2 linked regions of the Rhodohalobacter sp. SW132 genome follow. The main gene of each other region encodes a partner of the protein of the gene in region 2 in a complex. Links are inferred from orthologs where the notes say so. Each region holds a gene or a part of one and is shown on either strand. Other genes may lie near its edges.

Region 1 (5,609 bases), on a different replicon or contig from region 2:
CATATCGGAGTGGATGATCGTGCCGGTACAATGGGTGTTGCAGTGGATCGGTTCGGTAGCGTTCTTTTTCGGAGATGAATTGACGGGATATGTATCGATCGAAAATCCATCAATATGGCTGTTTATGATATGGATAACAGGAATTTTGGGCTGTGCAGGAATAAAATATCCCAGCGTACGATGGAAAATGCTGATTCTGCTGCTGCTCTCCATCAATTTATTTTTGATAGAGAAAATCAAAGTAAAAACCTCCACACCGGAACTGATTGTTACCGTACTTGATGTGGGGCAGGGGGATGCCGTACATATACAGACGCCGGGGGGCAGGCATTATTTTGTGGATGCCGGCAGATGGAACCCGATGGGAAACAGCGGGGAAAGAGTGCTTATTCCTTTCCTCGAACATTATGGAATCAGAAAACTGGATGGTGTAATTTTATCTCACCCTCACGCTGATCACATAGGCGGATTACCCTCACTAATGCGCCATTTTCCGATTGACGCAATATATCACAGTGATTACCCGTATGATTCAAGGTTGTATGAAACGTATAACCGGCTGGCTGACGAATTAGAAATTCCGATAGTTGATGTTTTATCAGGCGATATGATCGAACTTGACCCGCTGACACGGATCTTTGTGTTGGGCCCGGAAAAAGATGTGCCGCCGGATCGCAATCCTAATAACCATTCACTTTCATTTAGGTTGCAATATGGAGAAACGTCATTTCTATTTACAGGCGATGCGGAAGTAAACCAGGAGAGGCAACTGGCTGAAAGATATGGAGATTTTCTTGATGTTAACTGGCTGAAAACCGGCCACCACGGAAGCCGGACAAGCTCCACACCCATCTTTATCGAGCAGGTGCGACCTGAAATTGCGGTCACGTCTGTAGCCTTTCACAACCGTTTCAGTCATCCAAATCGGGATGCAGTGTTAAACGTTAAACAGGCCGGGGCAAAAAAATATTTCACAAGCCTGTCGGGAGCCCTTATATTTAGTTCGGATGGTGAACAGATCAGAAAAAAAGAAATAAAACAAAAGGTATCTGCGGTTCTCAAATGAAATCCCGCCTGCCGGAAGAGTCTCACAAACAGAATAAATGAACGAAGCGGAACGCCCGAGCTTTGAAGAAGCTTTAACACAATTGGAAGCCATAGTCGAAAAGCTGGATGACGAGGAGATAACACTCGAAGAATCCGTTAAACTTTACGAAGAAGGCTTAAAACTCTCCAAAATCTGCAGTGCAACGCTGGAAAGCGCAGAGTTAAAGATCGAGGAGATCGAGAAGAAGAAATAAAGACCCCATATATGGAAAGCTACAAACCGGTTCCGGGCCCATTGCTTGGCAAGATCAACTCTCCTGATGATCTGAAAAAGCTGAAACCTGAACAACTTCAGGATCTGTGCGATGAACTACGTGAGTTTATCATTGATACGGTATCAGTCTATGGAGGCCATTTTGGTGCCAGCCTGGGTGTGATTGAGCTCACGGTTGCCCTTCATTACACGTACAACACACCAACCGATAAGCTGATCTGGGATGTGGGTCACCAGGCATACGGACATAAGATTTTAACGGGGCGGCGCGAGGATTTTTATACAAATCGAAAATATAAAGGCCTGTCAGGTTTTCCCAACCGCTCCGAAAGTGAGTATGATGCGTTTGGTGTGGGTCACTCCAGTACATCGATCTCTGCCGGGCTCGGAATGGCAATTGCCCGCGATCTTGATAAATCAGGCAAAAAAATTGTTTCTGTAATTGGTGACGGTGCCATGACGGGCGGAATGGCATTTGAAGCGATGAACAACGCCGGTGCTCTCAAATCGGACATGCTCGTAGTGTTGAACGACAACAATATGTCGATCGACCCGAATGTAGGAGCCTTGAAAGAGTATCTGGCAGAAATCACTACCACGAAGACATTTAACAAGCTGCGTGACGAGATTTATGATCTTCTCGGGCACCTGAAAGGCGCGGGTGAAAAGATGCGGAAAGTTGCATCAAAACTGGAACGCGCCGCTACTGCTGCAATTACCCCCGGAGCACTCTTCCAGGCACTTGGATTTAAATATTATGGTCCGGTAGACGGCCATAACGTGGATGCACTCCGTCGCCATCTTGAAGATCTCAGAACCGTATCCGGGCCGAAACTGTTGCACATTGTTACCGTGAAAGGGAAAGGGTTTGCCCCTGCAGAACGCGAACAGACCAAATGGCACGCGCAGAGCAGTCCGTTTGATAAGATTACCGGCAAATCGCTGCCCCAAAAAACCACAAGCAGCAATCAGCCGCCGAAGTACCAGGATGTATTTGGTGAAGCACTTGTTGAGCTTGCGGCGAAAAACGAAAATATTGTGGCGATGACACCCGCTATGCCCAGCGGATCGAGCCTCTGGCCGATGATGAAAACATTTCCGGATCGAGCGTTTGATGTAGGTATTGCCGAGCAGCACGCCGTTACGTTTGCGGCCGGACTTGCAGCAGAGGGGAAAAAAGCTTTTGCTGCACTTTATTCCACATTTTTACAGCGCGCCTACGACCAGGTAATTCACGACGTGGCGATCCAAAATCTTCCTGTTGTTTTCTGTATTGATCGTGCCGGACTTGTGGGCGCTGACGGGCCAACGCATCACGGTCTTTATGATGTAAGTTATTTGAGGGCGGTGCCTAACCTGATTGTATCCTCCCCGATGGATGAGCAGGATCTTCGTGATATGATGTACACGGCGTCTGAATATGAAAATGCCGCCTGGGCAATCCGCTATCCCCGGGGCCGCTCAACCGGTATGGAGGTCCGTGAGGAATTCAAGAAAACGGAAATCGGAAAAGGAAGGGTTATCCGGGAAGGTGGAAAAGTAGCGGTACTCAGTTTCGGGCCGATCGGTAACTATGTGTCTGAAGCCACCAATACACTCGCTGCAGAAGGCATTGAAACCGGCCACTTTGATATGCGCTACGCCAAACCGCTGGATACGGAGATGATCGATTATGTACTCGCCAGATACGATCAGATCATCACCATTGAAGATGGTACAAAGCTCGGCGGATTTGGGTCAGCCGTGGCAGAATATGTGGCAGAGAAAGGTGTGGGCGTTCCTGTAAAAATAATGGGTACACCCGATACCATCATCGAACACGGCACCCAAAGAGAACTGCACGACGAAGTGGGACTTGGGCCGGATGGGATTGTGAAGGAAGTACGAAAAAGGCTGGGTATTTTTGTAGGGTAAATGAGTTAAGAGCCGGCTTTTTCAAGCCGTGACTTTGAATAACCTCAGGAAACCCCTCATTTAATCTATCAGCATAATATGCACCATACAAAAACGGCTGTGGCAGATTTATCACGGTCCATGGTGGTTTGAATAGGGTTTTCACTCCCCGAAAGATCTCCTTCCCAATGAGAGAAACGATATCCCGGTTCGGGCGTTGCCGTGAAGGTTACAGTATCGCCGTGATTGTAAAACTCCTTCACCGGATCTATCTCTACATTTCCACTGCCGTCAATAGTAACGGAAAGATCAAACCGCTGTTCAAAATGTGCGGTTACGCTTTTATCTTCATCCAGGAATAGTGATTCAGGATTTTCGCTTCCCGACAAATCGCCCTCCCAGCGGATGAATGTCCATCCATCAGACGGCACCGCATAGAGAGATACGGTTTGACCGTCAAAATCGGTTTCAATAGTTCCCTCCCCCGTGGTTTCAATAGCGATAAGTGAACTGATTTCTTTGAACAGGGCGGTGACCGATTTGTTTTCAGTCATCACCAGGGTCGCAGGGTTGGTTTCACTTTCAAAGTCGCCAGTCCATCGTTCAAATATAAACCCGTCTGATGAGACAGCTTCTATTTGCACTTCTTGACCTTTTACATACTCGATTTCCGCTGGGGTTAACGTTCCACCCTCATCCGGGGATGCGGATAAGGAAAGGGTTAACTGTTCCGGTAGCGTATCATCAAATGAAGATTCAGTAGTATCGCAGCTGTAGATGAACAGAGCCAGTATAATCGTCAGCAATACCAAAATTCTTTTCATAATATGTTTTCCCTTTTATAAAGAGTGAGGTATCAGGTTTAAGGTGTTTATGAAATAATGAAAGAATAAAATCTCTTCCAATTAGATTCTTTAAAGACTTCTATTCATATCATATGATGTAACAAAACCGGCACATGATTGTTGCATGCTATTTGATTAAAGGTGGGCTATTACATAGATGTTCACAAAACTGTCCAAAACGTGGATTCCAATAAGGTGAATGGATAAATTGTATTTCTGCCATATATTTATTCACGCAGAGACGCGCTGATTCATCCGCTGATTTTCGCAGAAAGTATTCTATTCATTCAGGAGGTATCAGCATATTCCGCGATATACACAGCGAAAATCTGTAAAAAACAGAGCTGTTTCTGTAGTAGGGGGTAGAATTATAATTTGACCAGCTATGAATTGTGCTTCTCCCAAAAGGTTTCTATGGATTTCTCTATTTTCATCAGGTTATAAAGCACAGATCATAAAAACACAGAATTTTGTCCTTTACATTAGACGACTTTGACTACAATCTCCCGGAAGAGCTCATCGCCCAAAAACCGGCAACCCCGCGTGACCATTCAAGACTGCTGGTTTACAACCGGGAAACAGGTGAAATCACCGACGACTATTTCTACAACATCGGTGATTATCTGCCGCCTGATACATCTCTTGTCGTAAACAACAGCAAAGTTGAAAAATGCCGCCTGCTGTTTAATGACGGGAAAGTGGAGATTTTTGTCACCCGGGCGGTGAATAATCGTGTGGTGGAGGCGATGGTCCGTCCCGGGAAGAAATTTCGGTCGGGAAAAACCGTGGATTTAACTGATGAACTTTCTGCAAAAACCATCAGTATAGCTGACGATGGAATTCGCACGATTGAGCTGAGCCACCCGCTGGATCACCCGGTGGTAACTCCGTATAAACACACGCCGTTTCCGCCTTATATTGAACGGGACGAATCTCTTTCGGAGCGATATCAAACCGTATACGCAAAAGATTCAGGGAGTAAAGCTGCACCTACGGCAGGCCTTCATTTCACGCCGGAGCTGCTGGAAAAACTGGCCGCGCAGGGAATCCGTAAAAACGAGGTTACGCTCCATGTTGGGCTGGGTACGTTTGCGCCGGTAAAGGCTGACAGGATTGAGGATCATATCATGCACAGCGAATGGTATCAAATCTCGCAGCAGCAGGCAGATGCGCTAAATAAAACGAAACGGGTTACAGCGGTGGGAACCACGAGTGTGCGTGTGCTGGAATCAGCGCCAAAAGAGGAGGGTAGTTTTATCCCGTGCTCGGGCGAGACCGATATTTTCATCACGCCGGGATATACATTCAAATCGGTGGATCACCTGATCACCAATTTTCACCTGCCGAAAAGCACACTTCTAATGCTGATTGCGGCATTTACGGGATTTGATGAGATGAAAAAAATCTATCAGCACGCGATACAACAGAACTATCGATTCTACTCTTTTGGTGATGCTATGCTGATTTTGTGAAGTATGAACGTATTCGCAATTTATGGTTAGAAGAGTTGATAATCTGCTCAGAAAAGACGGTTGGGTTCGGTTTATATT
Region 2 (8,621 bases):
GCCGGACTTCTCTTTACGGTACATCCGGGGCTGCAGTCGATAGGAATTATGGCTGTGATCGGGATTGGAATGACGCTGCTTTCGGCATTAACATTTCTGCCTGCGATGGTTCAGTTTCTGGAGGATAAAAACCTGATCAATCACCGGTCCGAAGATTAACGGAATTTCGAACCTTTATCCGGCCGGTTAATTCAAAGCGATATGCTGGTTAAAACCAAAGCAATTGTACTTAGAACCGTCGACTACAGCGAGTCGAGCATTATCGCTACGATTTTTACACTTGAAAAAGGGAAAGTAGCTGTAATTGCTAAGGGAGCCCGAAAACCAAAAAGTAAATTCGCCGCATTTCTGGTTCCGGGACAGCTTGTGGAAACCGTGTTTTTTTACAAACAGAGCCGTTCTGTTCAGACACTTTCAGATATTGCATATACTCACAAACTGAACTCACTTCGTGTAGATATGGAGAAAATGGCTCTCACTATGTCTGCAATGGAGCTTACCGGGCAAATTCTTCATGAAAATGAAGTAAATGAACAACTTTATCGATTTCTTGAAACTTTTCTGAATTGGGCCGATAAACAAAAGGAGATACCTGCTCTGCTGTTTCCTTATTTACAACTACGCCTTGCAGAATACATTGGCGTGGGAATTCAGCCTTCAGAGAACAGCACTGGCGGGGACAGCGGATTTATCAACATACGCTCTGGAACCGTTTCCGAAGAGCCGGAGGATGAACATTCGGAAAGATTGACGTCCGGCCAGTTTGCGTTTGTTAAAAAAACCCTGCATTCTACAAACGCATCCGTGTTGCGAATCGTTATGGATTCACGAGAAATAAAAAAATTGATCGCAATATTAGATCGCTACTTTACCTTCCATATCGAAGGTATCAAACCTCGGAAATCAGATAAGATTTTCGAACAACTTTTGATGAAATGAATTCAGGCAACAGATTACTATCCGGCATTCTCATGATTCTTATCGGTATCCTCATCGGGATGATCGTAATGTTTCTCAGGCAGGATATGTCTGCGGTTGATCTCACAGAGGTTCGTTTTACAGAAGTAAACCGAAGCGATGTACCGGTCTGGACCAATGAAGATCTTGAAAAAATTGATGATCGATTTGTTTTTCGTTCTGTGGCCAGGAATGTAACGCCTACGGTTGTCTACATCGAAACCATCGTACCGACAAGAAATCAGAATTTTCGGGGAGAGGGTGAAGAGGAAGAAGATAGCTCCATATGGCGTCGTTTCATGCCGCCAAGAGCACAAACGGTGGGTTCCGGTGTGCTTATTTCTTCGGATGGATATATTCTCACAAACAATCACGTGGTTGAAGACGCAATCCGGGATGGGATTACAGTAACACTCGAAGATAAACGAAGCTTTGAATCGAGAGTTGTTGGCCGTGATCCAAGCACGGATCTTGCCGTGATCAAAATAGATGGTTCTGGGCTTCCACATGCTACTATTGGTAACTCCGACTACCTGGAAGTGGGCGAATGGGTGATGGCAATCGGAAATCCGTTCCGACTTCAATCAACAGTAACTGCGGGTATCGTGAGTGCACTTGGACGGGAAGTGGACATCATCAATGATCTTCTCAGAATTGAAAGCTTTATTCAAACCGATGCTGCAATCAACCGTGGTAATAGTGGCGGGGCTCTTGTGAATACAAGCGGTGAACTGATTGGCATCAATACCGCTATTGCCACTCAAAGCGGAAGCTACCAGGGGTACGGTTTTGCAGTTCCCAGCAATCTTGCTATGAAAGTCGCTACGGATATTATAGAGCATGGAGCGGTTCGCAGAGGAATGCTTGGTGTACAGATTCGTTCAGTTGACAGTAATCTTGTCCGGAGTACCGGATTAGATCGAATTCGTGGAGTGTACGTATCAGATGTAGATAATTCTGGTGCTGCGGGAATTGCGGGGCTCAGAGCTTCTGATGTAATTCTTGGCGTGAACGACCAGCAGGTAAATGCATCCAATCAGCTCCAGGAAAAAGTGGCAATGTTTCGTCCGGGTGATTCTATAACACTCACCGTTTGGCGAAATGGTGAAACAATCGAGATCAAAGCAGAACTTAAAGAACTTGAACGACCCGAACCCGAACCTGAAGAGCTTTCACAAAATAATCAACAACAAATTGAACCCCGGGATGAACCATATTACGAAGAGCGTCCGGCTCCCGGCGATAACTCCGGGATCTCTTTTCATCTGTTTGAACCGTTTGGTTTAACGGTTCAGGGGCTCTCATCCCCGCAAGATCCTGATCAGTTCGATTTTTATATCGAGGAGATCAGCCCGGACTCCCCGGCACACAGAAGAGGAGTGCCGGTTGGATCACAAATTGTGGAAATCAACGGAGAGGAGTTGACCGGAAGCGATCAAATGGAACAACTTTTCAGCCGGGCAGTTCGTAATCAGACATCCGTACAACTAAAGATAAAAACTGAACAAGGCTCTGTAGGCTACTATAATCTCACTCCCTGATGAAATCACTCTTTCTTAATATTACTCTGCTGGCGCTGCTTTTTTCCGCGTGTACAACGGTTGAAACTACAATTGATGATGAAGAGACCGTTCCGGACGAAGTAGAAGTAACAGAAGAAATAAACCGGCCAGAGTGGTACGACTTTAACAACAGATCCTATTCAGACTCAGCCGGATTTAACGGTATTGGCCTTTCTGCAGCAACATCCCGGGATAATGCACGGGAAAAGGCAGTTCAACAAGCTATTGCAAATCTGAGATTTGCCGTCGATCAATTTGTTGAGGAAGTGAGAGTGGAACAGGCTGAACAGGCAGGTGTTTCGGAATTTGAAAATGCTGCTTTTATTCTTGATTTAAGAAATGCAGTCCAGGATTTTTCACTAATAGATGATATAGAAATTACTGAAGAGCATTTCGAAACATCCGATTCGGTGCACCAGGTGTATATTATGGTTACACTGGATCATGATGTTGCGTTGAATCGTGTGAGCAGCGCACTTGGACATAACACATTTACAACTGCACTGAACGAACACCAGGTTCAGTAGAATGGAATGATGTTAATCACATCACATAACAGCTCCATGATTTATTAAGGTGTAATCGTTTTTTCACCGTCCTGCCATTCTACTTTCAGAGGAGAACCATCATCAAACTGTTCCCGAGAACGAATCCAGGTTTCGCCTTGCCACACGCGGGAAAACCCTCTCTCCATCGGTTCATTTGGATTTTTTCTGTCAAGGCGGTGAAGGATTTCTTGTAGTTTAGCACGTTTATTCAGCCGTATTTTCTGCTGCAGGTGATGAAGTGTACGCTGATGCGTATCGACTGTTCGTTTCATGTGTACGATCCTGTCTTGTACTTTTAGCAGGGCATGTGAATGTCCGAGCCGGTGCACATACTCTTTATATCGATCAATTTTCTGTTTCAGATGGACCTCAATTCCATGAGCATAATCGTCTATTTGCATTCGCAGGTCGTTGATATCCGGCGCAGCGATCATTGCTGCCTGGGTTGGAGTTGCGGCTCGAGCATCGGCAACAAAATCGCTGATGCTGAAGTCAACTTCATGGCCCACAGCACTTATGATCGGGATCGGGCAGTTGTAAATCGCTCTCGCAACTTTTTCTTCATTGAAGGGCCATAAATCTTCGAGAGAGCCGCCACCACGTCCGATTATCAGAAGTTCAATATCCGGATGTTCAGATAGCGTTTGAATAGCATCTGCCAGCTCCCCGGCGGCATTTAAGCCTTGCACGCTGGCGTGATGGAGATAGAGAGTAGCCAGCGGCCATCGCTGTTCAAACGTGGACCGGATATCGTGAAAGGCAGCACCTGTTGAAGAGGTAATCACACCGATATTACTTGGAAATGGAGGCAGCGGTTTTTTGTGTGCATCATCAAAAAGGCCTTCTTTCTGTAACTTGTTTTTAAGTTCCTCGAATTTTTGCTGCAACCGCCCCATTCCGGCCTGCTGAACCAGGCGCACAATCATCTGGTAACGCCCGTGAGGGGCATAAACCTGGATATCTCCTCCAAGGATCACCTGTTGGCCATCACTGAGTTCCACATCCATTCGCTGCGCTGTTGAGCGCCACACCACACACGGAAGCTGGGCATGATCATCCTTCACAGTGAAATAGTAATGGCCGTTGCGGCTTTGGCTTACGTTACTGATTTCGCCTTCTACCAAAACATCCCTGAAATTTGATTCAAGGATCTGTTTGATCTGGTTCGTGATATCAGTTACTGTAGCAACATCAAATGAGAAAGGAATCTGGTCTGCCATGAAAAAACTATGGATTGAAAAAGATAAAAAAATGACCGGGTACATAATGAAACCCGGTCATGTTCCAGCTGGAAGATTAATGTTAGGGCGGATTCTTACGTTTTACCAAGAACAGAGTTTACAATGGCGATGGCTTCATCCTGAATCTGTTTCAGGTGATCTTTCCCTTTAAAACTTTCGGTATAAATTTTATAGATATCTTCCGTCCCCGAGGGGCGGGCGGCAAACCAGCCGTTCTCGGTTTCTACTTTCAGTCCGCCAATCGGAGCATCATTTCCGGGCGCACGGGTCAGTTTTTTAAGAATCGGTTCACCTGCCAGTTCATTCGCCTGAACCTGGTCAGGTGATAAGTTGGAAAGTACTTTTTTCTCCTCAAGAGTTGCCGGTGCATCGAGCCGTTCATAAACGGGGCTGCCAAAACGAGTTTCCAGCTCTTCGTAATGTTCAGATGGATTTTTCCCGGTCTTTGCAGTGATTTCAGCAGCGAGAAGATTTAAAATTATTCCGTCTTTGTCGGTTGACCATACCGTCCCGTCTTTTTTCAGAAAAGACGCACCGGCGCTTTCTTCACCTCCAAAACCATATTCTCCGTTGAGCAAACCGTCTACAAACCATTTAAATCCAACGGGAACTTCAGCGAGTCTGCGGTCCATTGATTTTGCAACCCGGTCGATCATACTGCTGGATACAAGAGTTTTGCCAATTGCTGCGTCACTGCTCCAGCCCGGACGATTCTGAAACAGGTACTGAATGGCAACAGCAAGATAGTGATTTGGGTTCATCAGCCCGCTTTTGGTTACAATTCCATGCCGGTCAAAATCGGTATCATTGCCAAATGCGATGTCGTATTTATCCTTGAGCCCAATCAGGCTTGCCATGGCGTAAGGGGAGGAGCAGTCCATGCGGATTTTACCATCTTTGTCTACCGTCATAAAGCGGAAGGTGTGATCCACCTCTTTATTCACCACATCGATATTGAGATTATACATTTCGGCGATCGGTTCCCAGTAGGCAAGGCCTGATCCACCCATTGGGTCAGCGCCAATTTTAAGTCCCGATTTGCTGATCGCCTCTACATCAATCACATTTTTTAAATCTGATATGTAAGGCGTAACGTAATCAAACGGTTTAGTGCTGCTTTTTTGAAGTGCTTTTTCAAGAGGAGTTCGCCGAACACCCGTGAGTTGTTCTTCAAGATATGCATTTGCGCGGTTTTCAATCTCTTTGGTGATGTCGGAACCGGCAGGGCCACCGTGAACTGCATTGTATTTAAACCCTCCGTCAGAAGGCGGGTTATGTGACGGGGTGATAACCACGCCATCGGCTTTATTATTTTGATTGTTGCGATTCCAGGCCAGTATTGCATGTGAAACGGCAGGGGTTGGTGTGTACCCAAAACCTTCCTGGTACCGGACTTCAACGTTATTAGCGGCAAATACCTCCAGGGCAGATATCAGTGCCGGTTCCGATAGCGCATGAGTATCCATCCCAAGATAAAGCGGACCGGTAATCCGGTTTTTATTTCGATAGTCGACAACGGCCTGGCTGACTGATAGAATGTGATCTTCATTAAACGTATTGTTCAGCGAAGTGCCGCGGTGGCCGGATGTACCGAATGATACAGTTTGTTCAATCTGGTTGGGATCTGGCTCCCGGCTATAGTAAGATGCGACAAGCCGCGGAATATTTTCGAGTAGGGAATAGGGTGCTTTTTTTCCTGCAAATGAGTCTTCAGCCACTTTTATGTACTCCATTTTTGGTGATGGATTTTTCTGCAACTACAAGCCTTAAAAATGAAGTATAATCACATAAATGGCAAATTTGAGACAGATTAATGTGTGCTGTATTTCTGTAAATCAAAAACGGAAAGAGACTCTGAATCGGTCTGAAACAACATCATTAACTTCATCTACTGAAAATACAAGGTTAAACCATCGCACGGTTGTTACGAGCACAAGGTCATCAAAAACAGCTATTCCATCGCTGTTTGTCTGTACAACTAAAGTGCCAGAGTCAAAGCTCTGACCCCGTTCTGTAGATACCGTTACTGTAATATCAGGAATGCCGTCCCCGGATGAATCAACAACCCGGACGGTCGGTGGACCTTCAATGGGTTCTCCGCTCCTGGAATTTTGCGGCTGAACCTCAATGATGATTTCGTGAGGAATGGGCGGATGAAATTCAACTTCCGGCTCATCCTCAAGGTTCACTCCATTTGCAGAAATGGATACATTGACGGTTTCGGTTATTTCACTTGTGAATTCAAATTCGTATACCCCGGCCGATGATGTTTCTTCAATTGATGATCGGTTCGTTTCCTCTCCTAAACTTACTGTGAAATCACTATCCCCGAGACCGCTAATCGGATTATCAAATTCATCCCGCAGTTCTATGGTTACAGTTGAGTATTCTCCGGGGGACAGAGCGAGAGGATCAGCTGTTACTGTTGAAACGGATGGACTGATATCTGCAGGAGAAATTTCGCTTGTGTACGGGCTGTCAGCCACCGGGTCACCATTAAACAGAATTTCAATTTGATCGGTTCCGGCTTGCTCAGGCCTGTATTCAGCCAGGTATACGACAGGATCATTACTTTCTGTTGGCGTTAGTGACCGGCTGTTTGCACCCGTAATTTCTATAGATAGATTTTCTGACATCCCTCTAACAGAGTTATCAAACGCATCAACCAGGGTGATTCTAAGTTCAGTAACCGAACCGGCAACTCCATCCGGAACTGTTGCAGTTGAAGAGGCGAGATCTGGTTGTGCAGGTGTCACATTAAAGCTGTTGGAAGATTGTACCAGGTTTTCTGCAGAGAATTCAATTCTATACCCATTTCCGGCTGTATGAATAATCAGCGATTCAAAACGGGCAACTCCTTCACTGTTGGTCTCTGCAGTGGTTTCAGAATTTGATGTAAATGACGCTCCTGACAACTCAGCAGACACAGATACTCCTGAAACCGGATTCTCAAATTCATCCGTTACAAGAACCGATGGAGCTGGAGAAATTGCATCTCCCGCAACAGTATTTTCAGGCTGTTGTGTGACCTGCATTTCATCCGGCGGGCCTGCGGCTACATCGCTGCTAAACGGGCTGCCAGAGATTGATTCACCGGAAAGCGTTACTGAAATTTCATCAGTCCCGGTCTGCATCGGTGTGTAAAATGCAGTATAGATGCCGTTTTCAGTTTCTGTAATCTCCGCATTTGCGTTGTTTGCTCCGCTGATGGATACCGCAAGATCACTGGAAACTCCGGAAACCTTATTCTCAAACCGGTCAAGAACGGTGATGGTAATTTCGGTTGGGGATGTCACAGATCCGTCAGGAACGTCTGCACTGCTGTTCGCTGCGTCACCTTCAGCGGCAACAATAGTAAACGGTCTGGAAGAAATGGCCGAAATTTCGTCACTGTCTGTTTCAAATGATAAAACGTATCCTGAAGCGGCTGTGTTGAGGATTAACTGGTTGAACACAGCGATACCGTCGCTGTTCGTTGTTTCGGATAATTCAGATTCTGAACTGAATGAATTTTTGTTTAGAGAAACTATGACTTCTGTTCCCTCAACTGGATTGCCCACCTCATCCGTTAGCACAACGGAAGGTGCAGGGAACATCTCTTCACCGGCTGTAGTTTCAGACGGCTGCTGACGAATAGAAAGTGCAGGCTCTTCAAGTTCTGAAAAAAGAGCGGTAGCTTCTATATCGTCAAACATTTCCACAGTCTGAGAGTTTGAAGTGCCTGTAAGATCTCCCTGCCACTCTGTAAATCTCCATCCAGACTCTGCTGTTGCCGTAATAATAACTTCTTCCCCTTCATCGTATTTGGATTTCTCAGGATCCAGCTGAATCGTACCGTTTCCTTCAATATCAATATCAATTATATAATCCCCCGGTTCACCTTCTTCAAAAATTACAGATACACGCTTTTCGCTGTCTACAAATATTGTCTCGGGATTATCTGAACCGGTGAGATCACCCTCCCAGCGACTAAAATACCAGCCATCATCAGGAACTGCCGTCAGCCGCACTGTAGTGGCCGGAACAGCGAGAGAATCAGATACTTCGGACGTATCTGCCCGTGCAATAATCTCTTCCGTTATGGAACCTGCTCCTTCAATCTCAATTTCGAGTGGGTAATCTCTTTCCACGAAATAAGCGGTTACGGATCTGTCTTGACTTAAAACCAGAGATTCCGGGTTGGAATTTCCAGAAAGACTACCACCCCATCGGTCAAAAATAAAACCGTCAGCGGGCCGGGCTTCAATTTCTATACCGGTATTAAACTCAAACTCACCATCAGAGGGATGAATGGTTCCACTTTCAGCAGGGAT

The links. The genes of interacting proteins can lie anywhere in the genome.
Region 1: the proteins of xseA (region 2) and xseB are in contact, whole or in part, in a cryo-EM structure (PDB 8TXR), measured with the Escherichia coli proteins. The link is inferred for Rhodohalobacter sp. SW132 from one-to-one orthologs.

Annotation. Positions count from the first base shown.
Region 1 is NZ_QUOK01000001.1:911,343-916,951, reverse strand. The notes cover bases 1-2,702. They hold xseB (exodeoxyribonuclease VII small subunit), read left to right. Parts: upstream 1-1,103; coding sequence 1,104-1,301; downstream 1,302-2,702. Other genes in these bases: dxs (1-deoxy-D-xylulose-5-phosphate synthase), read left to right, coding at 1,313-2,702; DYD21_RS03890 (DNA internalization-related competence protein ComEC/Rec2), read left to right, coding at 1-1,066. Outside these bases: more of dxs, read left to right, coding at 2,703-3,235; DYD21_RS03875 (hypothetical protein), read right to left, coding at 3,304-4,038; tRNA preQ1(34) S-adenosylmethionine ribosyltransferase-isomerase QueA, read left to right, coding at 4,530-5,531; DYD21_RS03865 (6-bladed beta-propeller), read right to left, coding at 5,609-5,609. UniProt on the Escherichia coli protein: Bidirectionally degrades single-stranded DNA into large acid-insoluble oligonucleotides, which are then degraded further into small acid-soluble oligonucleotides.
Region 2 is NZ_QUOK01000006.1:191,523-200,143, reverse strand. Bases 2,190-4,996 are described here. They hold xseA (exodeoxyribonuclease VII large subunit), read right to left. Parts: upstream 4,288-4,996; coding sequence 3,091-4,287; downstream 2,190-3,090. Other genes in these bases: pgm (phosphoglucomutase (alpha-D-glucose-1,6-bisphosphate-dependent)), read right to left, coding at 4,383-4,996; DYD21_RS12980 (hypothetical protein), read left to right, coding at 2,498-3,046; DYD21_RS12985 (trypsin-like peptidase domain-containing protein), read left to right, coding at 2,190-2,498. Outside these bases: DYD21_RS12995 (RND family transporter), read left to right, coding at 1-159; DNA repair protein RecO, read left to right, coding at 202-939; more of DYD21_RS12985, read left to right, coding at 936-2,189; more of pgm, read right to left, coding at 4,997-6,026; DYD21_RS12965 (filamin/ABP280 repeat domain-containing protein), read right to left, coding at 6,144-8,621. UniProt on the Escherichia coli protein: Bidirectionally degrades single-stranded DNA into large acid-insoluble oligonucleotides, which are then degraded further into small acid-soluble oligonucleotides.